Regions from separate parts of the Pseudomonas bambusae genome, predicted to be linked through region 1. Evidence: predicted binding sites of a transcription regulator. Region 1 holds the regulator's gene; the other holds the start of a gene.
What was found. The regulator sigma-54, encoded in region 1, starts transcription at its own class of promoters, with help from an activator protein. The targets are predictions, from matches to a motif close to ANTGGCATNNANNTTGCTNT.
Positions count from the first base shown of each region.

Region 2: a site for sigma-54 is predicted at 2,873-2,892, ahead of AAEO81_RS26810 (pilin). Genes of this name have one in related genera too.

Region 1 is NZ_CP151650.1:1,323,894-1,328,636, reverse strand. Features, by position in the region: gene AAEO81_RS06010 (HAD family hydrolase) at 1-292, shown strand, start outside; gene lptC (LPS export ABC transporter periplasmic protein LptC) at 303-875, shown strand; gene lptA (lipopolysaccharide transport periplasmic protein LptA) at 862-1,410, shown strand; gene lptB (LPS export ABC transporter ATP-binding protein) at 1,410-2,135, shown strand; gene AAEO81_RS05990 (RNA polymerase factor sigma-54) at 2,326-3,825, shown strand; gene raiA (ribosome-associated translation inhibitor RaiA) at 3,903-4,211, shown strand; gene ptsN (PTS IIA-like nitrogen regulatory protein PtsN) at 4,224-4,688, shown strand; gene rapZ (RNase adapter RapZ) at 4,691-4,743, shown strand, end outside.
Region 2 is NZ_CP151650.1:5,948,765-5,953,507, reverse strand. Features, by position in the region: gene AAEO81_RS26820 (type II secretion system F family protein) at 1-474, opposite strand, end outside; gene pilB (type IV-A pilus assembly ATPase PilB) at 477-2,171, opposite strand; gene AAEO81_RS26810 (pilin) at 2,362-2,823, opposite strand; tRNA gene AAEO81_RS26805 (tRNA-Thr) at 3,041-3,116, shown strand; gene AAEO81_RS26800 (DUF433 domain-containing protein) at 3,443-4,030, shown strand; gene AAEO81_RS26795 (hypothetical protein) at 4,027-4,434, shown strand; gene AAEO81_RS26790 (hypothetical protein) at 4,523-4,743, opposite strand, start outside.

The DNA of each region.
Region 1 (4,743 bases):
CGCGCATCTTTATCAGGGACGCGAAGACAAACTGGTGGTGCTCGACGAGCTTTTGCAGCAACTGAACCTAAGCTACGAACAGGTCGCCTATCTGGGTGATGACCTGCCTGACCTGCCGGTGATCCGCCGTGTCGGTCTGGGCATGGCTGTGGCCAATGCCGCCGGATTTGTCCGCCAGCATGCGCATGGCACGACCCAGGCACGAGGCGGCGAAGGCGCCGCCCGGGAATTCTGCGAGTTGATCCTGACAGCTCAGGACAACCTCGAAGCGGCCCACGCCGCCTACTTATAGAAGTGCATTTATGCTGAGCAAAAGAATTCGTACGTTCCTGATCTTCGGTGTGCTGGCGGTACTGCTTGCAGCGGCCGGCTATTGGAACATCAGCCCGGAAAGCTTCATGGATCAACCCAAAGCGGCCGTGGATGAGAACGCCATCGATTATTACGCGATGAACGCGCACAGCATCCAGTACCTGCCGGATGGGTCAATGCAATATGACATGACCGCCGACAAGGTCGAGCACCTCAAGGCCACCGACGTAACCCTGATGACGACCCCGGTTTTGCAGATGTTTCGCGGATCGGAGTTTCCCTGGCACGTGCAGAGCGTGCGCGCCGAAGTGTCGCCAGGAGGCGATCATGTCGAGCTGATCGACAAGGTTCGCATCAACCGCACGGACGAAAAGAACCGCACCACGATCATCACCAGCACCCGCATGACTGTCTTCCCTCAGAAGCAATATGCGGAAACCGCGCAACCCGTTAGAATCGACGGTTTCAACGGTGTGAGCACCGGTACGGGTATGAAAGCCTATCTAAAAGAAAGCAGGATACACCTGCTATCGAACGCAAGAGGACAGTATGAGGCTCCTTAAAACCCTCCCTATTTTGCTTGGCCTGGGCGCAGCACTGGGAAGCGTGAGCGCCTGGGCTCTGCCGAACGATCAGGATCAGCCCATCCGTGTTCAAGCCGATGACGCCCAACTGGACGACAAGCAAGGCATCGCCACCTACACCGGTAACGTGATCATCACCCAGGGTTCGATGAAGGTTACCGGCAACAAGGTGACCATGACTCGCACCCCTGCTGGTGATATCGATGTCGTGACCTCTGTCGGCAACCTTGCGTATTTCGAGCAACTGCAGACCGCCGGCGACCCGAAACCCGTGCAGGGCTGGGGCGTGACGATCCAGTACCATGCGCCGCAAAACCGCATCGTATTGATCGACAAGGCCAAGGTAGTCGACAAGGACAACAACGTGACTCAGGGCGAGAAGATCGTCTATGACACGGTGAGAAAACTTGCCAGCGCTGGCCGCGCCACCGGCAGTAAGGTGACCGAAGCGCGTCCTCGCGTCGACATGGTGATCCAGCCGAAAAAGAAAACCGACCAGCAGAAGGCCCCTTAATGGCAACGCTGAAAGCCCAACACTTGGCCAAGGCTTACAAAAGCCGCCAAGTCGTACGTGACGTCAGCCTGTCCATCGACAGCGGCCAGATCGTCGGTCTCCTGGGCCCTAACGGCGCAGGCAAGACAACGTGCTTCTACATGATCGTCGGCCTGGTTCAGGCCGATCAGGGCCGCGTGCTGATCGACGACCAGGACGTGAGCCACCAGCCGATGCATGGCCGTGCTCGCGCCGGTATCGGCTATCTGCCGCAGGAAGCGTCGATCTTCCGCAAGCTGTCGGTGTCGGACAACATCATGGCGATCCTCGAGACCCGCAAGGAGCTCGATCGCGCAGGACGCCGCAAAGAGCTGGAAAGCTTGCTGCAGGAATTCCATATCACACACATCCGCGACAACCTCGGGATGAGCCTGTCCGGTGGCGAACGCCGCCGAGTGGAAATCGCACGCGCACTGGCGACGTCGCCGAAATTCATTCTGCTGGACGAACCCTTCGCGGGCGTCGACCCCATCTCCGTGGGCGATATCAAGCAGATCATCTACCATCTCAAGGCGAAGGGTATCGGCGTTCTGATCACCGACCACAACGTCCGTGAGACACTCGACATCTGCGAAACGGCTTACATCGTCAACGATGGGCAACTGATTGCAGAAGGCGATTCCGAAACCATCCTGGCCAACCAGTTGGTCAAGGAAGTGTATCTCGGTCACGAGTTCCGCCTGTAAACCACGCAATGGCAAGGGGTTGGTCGGCGAACGCAGCATGCGCCTCATCGCCAACCTCGCATAAATTGTCATTACACCCTAGGCAAACACTCCGGGTTCAGGCATATAATTTGCTTAAGTTGGCGCCTCGGCGCCCCTAGTAGTGGATGGCGCCCATGTGCGCCGGCGAATAAGGTGTTAAGCCCCTGCCATGAAACCTTCGCTAGTCTTGAGAATGGGCCAGCAGCTGACGATGACACCGCAGCTGCAACAGGCCATCCGCTTACTCCAACTGTCGACGCTGGATCTCCAACAGGAAATTCAGGAGGCACTGGAGTCCAATCCGATGCTGGAGCGCCAGGAAGAAGGCGACGATTTCGATAATGCCGACCCCATGGCCGACAATATCGAGCAAAAGCCCAACCCTGACGTACAGGAACCGACCTACCAGGAATCCGCGCCCACCGTCGACAATCTCGAAGACGGCGAATGGAGCGAAAGCGAGCGTATTCCCAACGAACTGCCCGTCGATACGGCCTGGGAGGATGTCTACCAGACGAGCGCCAGCAGCCTGCCCAGCAATGACGATGACGAGTGGGATTTCACCACGCGCACGTCGGCGGGCGAGAGCTTGCAAAGCCATCTGCTTTGGCAACTGAACCTGGCACCGATGTCGGATACCGATCGTTTGATCGCCGTCACGCTGATTGACTGCATCAACAATCAGGGTTACCTCGACGAATCCCTGGAAGAGCTGCTGGACGCCTTCGACCCGGAACTCGACATCGAGCTGGACGAAATCGAAGCCGTGCTGCACCGCATCCAGCAATTCGAGCCGGCTGGCGTCGGCGCCCGCACGCTTAGCGAGTGCTTGTTGCTGCAACTGCGCCAGCTTCCGGCCAAGACCAAATGGCTCGCCGAAGCCCAGCGACTGGTCAGCGACTACATCGACCTGCTTGGCAGCCGTGACTACGCGCAGCTGATGCGGCGCATGAAGATCAAGGAAGATGATCTGCGCCAGGTCATCGAACTGGTCCAGAGCCTCAACCCACGCCCTGGCTCGCAGATCGAATCCACCGAAGCCGAATACGTAGTGCCAGATGTCATCGTGCGCAAGCACAATGAGCGCTGGCTGGTCGAACTCAATCAGGAAGCCGTTCCCCGCCTTCGGGTGAATCCGCAATACGCCGGTTTCGTGCGCCGCGCCGACACAAGCGCCGACAACACCTTCATGCGCAACCAGTTGCAAGAAGCCCGCTGGTTCATCAAAAGCCTGCAAAGCCGTAACGAAACCCTGATGAAAGTGGCGACCCAAATCGTCGAGCATCAGCGGGGCTTTCTGGAGTATGGCGATGAGGCGATGAAGCCGTTGGTGCTGCACGACATCGCCGAGGCGGTGGGCATGCACGAATCGACGATTTCACGCGTCACCACGCAGAAATTCATGCATACACCCCGTGGTATTTACGAACTGAAGTATTTCTTTTCCAGCCACGTCAGCACCTCCGAAGGCGGCGAATGCTCGTCCACTGCCATTCGCGCAATCATCAAAAAACTGGTTGCTGCGGAAAATCAGAAAAAGCCGTTGAGTGACAGCAAGATCGCTGGTTTACTGGAGGCACAAGGCATTCAAGTGGCCCGTCGCACAGTCGCCAAGTACCGCGAGTCCTTAGGAATCGCGCCGTCCAGCGAACGCAAGCGACTGATGTAGAGGTCACAAGCCACAGCGTTCCAGTGGCAGGCAACCAAGCCTGCCTCTTAATGCACTGGCAACGAAGGAGAAGCTGTATGCAAGTCAACATCAGTGGACACCAACTGGAAGTGACCAAGCCCCTGCGCGAATACATCGAGCTGAAGCTGAAAAAGCTCGAAGGGCATTTTGACAAGATTACGAACGTGCAGGTGACGATGGCCGTCGAGAAGCTCAAACAGAAGATCGAGGCCACCCTGCATATCCACGGTGGAGAGGTCGTTGCCAATGCCGAACATGATGACATGTACGCGGCGATCGACCTGCTCACTGACAAGCTCGACAGACAATTGCTCAAGCATAAGGAAAAGCAGCAAAGCATCCTCAAAGGTGCGGCAGCTCGCTGACACTCCCCATCCATGATCCGACTTGAAAATATCCTGACCCCTGGCCGTTCCCTCGTGAACGTGCCAGGCGGCAGTAAAAAAGCCGTTCTCGAAGAGATTGCCAAACTGATCGGGCAACAAGTGCCCGAATTCGACTGGCAAACCGTCTACGAAAGCCTTATCGCCCGTGAAAAACTCGGCTCCACCGGGTTTGGTAACGGCATCGCGATCCCCCATTGCCGCCTGAAAGGCTGCACGGCGCCTGTGAGCGCGGTGCTGCACCTGGAACGCCCGGTGGACTTCGACGCCATCGACGGCGCGCCTGTGGATCTGCTGTTCGTGCTGCTCGTCCCGGAAGCGGCCACCGACGCCCACCTCGAACTGCTGCGTCAGATCGCCAGCATGCTTGACCGCGCTGACGTGCGCGCCAGCCTGCGTGGTGCCAAGAGCAGCGAAGAGCTTTACAACGTCGTGCTCAACGTCCAGAACGGTCACTGATCATGCGCATGATCATCGTCAGCGGTCGCTCCGGCTCCGGCAAGAGCACGGCCCT
Region 2 (4,743 bases), 2.1 Mb from region 1:
TTCTTTGTAAGTGGCGACGCGGTCAAGAAGTGACTCAAGCGCACCCGCCTGCTCGCCTGCGTCAACGAGATTGCAGAACAAATCATCGAAATACTGAGGGTGCTGGCGTAGGGCTGTGGCGAAACTATGTCCAGAAGCCACATGATGTTTGATGTCATCGACAAGCTTTCGAAATTTTGGATTTTCCGTCCCTTCACTGATGATATCGAAGGATTGAAGTAAGGGTACTCCTGCCTTCATCATAGTCGCCATTTGTCTGCTAAAAAAAGCAATATCCAAAGGCTTGATTTTTTTTCCTCCCCCAAAAATGGAGACGGATTTTTTTCTGACCTTGGTTGGGTTGATACCTTGTTTGCGTAGTTGTGCCTTGATCAAGGCTGGATTGTGTCCGTTTAGCTCGCCGGTGACCTTCGTGCCCTTCCTGTCCAGGCCCTCCCAAGCGTAAACGCTGACTTTGACTGCCTTGGTCGCCATGCTTAATCCTTAGTCACACGGTTGATTTCTTCAAGGCTAGTCAAACCTTGCATTGCTTTTGATAGTCCGGAAGTGCGTAAATCATTGAAGCCGTCCTTGCGCATTTGTACCGAGATGTCCAAGGCGTTGCCTTCCTCCATAATTATGCGTTCCAGCGCCGGGGTACTTTTAACCACCTCGTAGATCCCTACTCTTCCTTTATAACCTGCGTTGCAGTGCTCGCACCCTACAGGAGAGTAAAGCTTGAAACTGCCAATCTTGTCTGGAGGGAAACCTTCTGCAATCAATGTTTCTCGTGGAATGTCGATTTCTTTTTTGCAGTGAGGACAAAGCTTTCGCGCCAAGCGCTGTGCAATGATCAAATTTATCGCAGTTGCAATATTAAAAGCAGCCACCCCCATATGATGCAAACGGGTCAGCGTTTCTGCCGCGCTGTTGGTATGAAGAGTCGACAGGACCATATGGCCCGTTTGGGATGCCTTTATCGCAATCTCAGCGGTCTCCAAATCACGAATCTCTCCGACCATAATTACGTCAGGATCTTGGCGGAGAAATGCGCGAAGAGCCTGCGAGAAATCCATCCCCTGTCGGGGATTTACATTGACTTGGTTAATCCCTTCAAGGTTAATCTCGACTGGGTCTTCAGCCGTGGAAATGTTGATGTCTGGGGTGTTGAGGATATTTAAACCTGTATATAACGAGACGGTCTTTCCCGAACCGGTAGGGCCGGTCACTAGTATCATGCCTTGAGGTTTGCTCAGTGCCTCAAGATAAAGGGTTTTTTGATCCGGTTCATAGCCCAATGCATCGATGCCCATCTGGGCACTGGTCGGATCCAGTATCCGCATTACAATTTTTTCCCCCCACAATGTGGGAAGCGTGTTGATACGAAAATCTATCGCGCGATTTTTTGAGATTCGCAGCTTGATACGGCCGTCTTGCGGTCTTCGGCGCTCAGAGATATCGAGCCCCGCCATTACTTTTAACCGCGCAGCGATCCTGCCGGCCAATTGTGTTGGAGGTTTCGCGACCTCGTGAAGAATTCCATCCGTACGTAGACGAACTCGGAAGATTTTTTCATAAGGTTCGAAATGTAAGTCAGAAGAGCCAAGGCGGATGGCATCCATCAACATCTTGTTAACGAAACGAACAACGGGTGCGTCTTCCGCATCAACCTCACCTAATGTGGTTTCTTTGACATCATCAGTACTCTCTACTTCAAGGCTTAGATCCACATCTGCCATTTCGCCAAGCCCGGCGTGCGTATCGAAAAGTTTTTCGATAGCGCTCGTCAGCTTGTTATCTTCGACCAAAATCGCTTCGGTATTCAGGCCAGTGCTGAACTGGATATCGGTGATTGCCTGATGATTTGTAGGATCGGAGACACCCACGAAAAGCTTGTTGCCTCGACGCCAGAGAGGTAAGGCATTGTGTTGACGGATGAGTTTTTCGCTCACCAGCCCTCTCGGTTGGGTGTCTTTGTCTAGCGTACTTAGGTCAAGGAAAGGAAGGCCGAACTGTTCAGAGGCCATTTCTGCCAAAACAAGGCTGTTAACTAGCTTGTTCTGGACTAGGTAGCTCACGAGAGAGGTTTTATCGCGGCGCGCCTGTTGGTAGGCCTGCTGTGCAGCGTTTTCGGTAAGGAGTTCGGCAACAACCAATTGCTTGGCCAAGCCGGTGAGGACAACATCAGTCATAAAACCACCAAGCACCTAGGTTGAGTGGTTTATAGCGCAGTCAGGCTACGATGCCAACGCTGGAAAATGAGAAGGCGAGTTCCACCACGAGAGCGACGGTGCATTTAGCTGAGGTTTAAAGGCTGGAGGTGGCGTGTACCGACGCCCACGCCACCTCCGGAACGTTTATTCAACGGATCAGCTATACCATTCAAGTGCCGCTGGTGCAGGCCTTAGGCAGATACTTCTGGTCTGCATTGGATGTGCATGTCCAAACGTTAGAGCCTTTATCGGCATTCGAAAGCTTGAGTTGCAATGTCTTGCCAGAAATGCCGGTAGATACTCCAGTGGTTTTCATCGTTGCCACGATGGTGCAACCACCACTCGCTGCAGCGGTGCCGCCAGTAGTGACCTTGGCAACATAATTGCCGTTGATGTCAGCTTCTGCAGAGATACCGTCGCTTGCCGTAGCGTTGGCTGGGCATGTGCCGCTCTGGCCAAATACTGAGGTTACGTTAGTTTTCAAACCGCTTGCCAAGTTCATGGCCTCAGTCATCTGCGCGCGGGCGATGTAGTCCTGATACGCAGGGATGGCCACCGCCGCCAAGATGCCAATGATCGCCACGACGATCATCAATTCAATGAGTGTAAAACCCTTCTGTACCGACTTCATTGGACGCTTCCTTCTGGTTGGAGTTATAAAATTGACTCTCAATGGCAGTGAAGCAAGCGGCATGCCATCAGTTATGAAGCCTAGCGGTGAGTATTAGCCCGGTCAGCAATCGATACAAGGTGCTCAAATAGGTTCAAAGTGACGCGGATTGTCACTTCTTTGGTGGATGTCAGCTGAATTGAAGAGTCTCATTTCTACTGGTAGCTTTAGGGTCACCGCCGAAATAGCTCAGTCGGTAGAGCAGCGCACTCGTAACGCGAAGGTCGTAGGTTCGATTCCTATTTTCGGCACCAGCAACACCCAAAGCCCGGTCCTTGTGACCGGGCTTTTTCATGCGAGGTGTCCGCCTCCTACCCAACCCCGCCCACGCTGTCAGCAGCGTCATACCTGGATTGTCGGGATTTGCCTGGCTGCAAAGAGACGCGTCCTACAGCGCTTCTCCTCCAATACGTTGACAATGCGCTCCTCACATCCAAAATGGTTTTTTCCAGCCAGCCCGAATCGAGGAGGGTGAATGAACGCAGACGCATCACCCAGCTCTCTGATCGGTGTCGGGGTCTACACCCCCGCTGAAGCGGCCCTCTACACCGGCATTCCGTCAAAAGACATCCGACGCTGGATGTTCGGCTACAAATCGGAGGGGGTTGAGTATCCGGGGCTTTGGCTCCCTGAGCTTGGACGCAGCGAAGAAAAGCTGCTCGGTTTTCACGACCTGCTGGAAATCCGGTTTGTGCATGCTTTCCGCAAGCATGGTGTCAGCCTCCAGACCATTCGTGCTGCATCGACTCAGGCGCGGGAGCTCTTCAATCAGGCGTATCCCTTCACCTGTAAGCAGTTTCAAACGGACGGCAGAAGCATTTTTGCCACGGTCTTCGACCAGACTGGCGATGAGGCAATTCTGGATCTTGCCAAGCGTCAATACGCGTTTCGACAGGTCATTGGTCCTTCGCTTTATGAGGGGATCGACTACACGGGAGAGGGAAGGGCCCTGCGTTGGTATCCAGTAAAGCGAAGCAAGGCGGTGGTGCTTGATCCGAGTCGCAATTTTGGCAAACCTGTTCTGGCATCCACTGGTGTAGACACTTCGACGATTTATCACGCGTATCTCGCCGAAGGTCGAGATGAAAAGCGTGTCGCGTCAATTTTCGAAATTCCTATCGCAGCAGTGGGAGCTGCGGTCAGTTTTGAGAGCAGGATTGCCGCTTGAATTTTCTGATCGACAATAACTTGCCTCCCTCATTGGCAAGGGCTCTTCATGAGCTTTGCAAGGCCGACGGACACAGTGTCATTGCGCTTCGAGACAAGTTTGACCAGCGCTCAAGCGATGTCTCATGGATCTCGACCTTGAGCTCTGAAGGAAAGTGGTCGGTGGTGTCGCAGGACAAGTTCACCAAGGGTGACGCTGAACGCAGAGCCTTTCGTGAGTGTGGTCTCCCGATTTTTTGTTTGGCCAAGCAATGGGGGCAGGAGCCCTACTGGAGCAAAGCGCAGAACCTCGTCAAATGGTGGCCTGCCATTTTGCATCACGCGGAGCTGGCGAGTGACGGAACGGCTTTCCGGGTCGCGTGGCGGTTCTCAGCATCGAAAAGGTTTGAGCTCATCAAAATGTAAAAGCCCGGCTTTCTATGCCGGGCTTTCTGTTGATAAGACGGTGAAGCCGTTGCGTGTTATGCAGGCCTGACTACCCACAACTTCGCCCTCAAAGCCCCCAGTAGCTCACAATCTTGTCCTTACCGAAGTTGATCCGCAGGCTATCCCCGTGGTTCTCGACGTTGCCATTTACCTTGCCAGCGGCGGTTGACGCTGCGTTGGAGGCTTGGTTGGCGGAGTTGGCCATGCCCAGTGCGCTGCCGACGGCACCTGCGCCAGGAATGTAGCCGACCAGGTTCGAAGCGGCGCTCAGATTACCGGTTTTGTTGT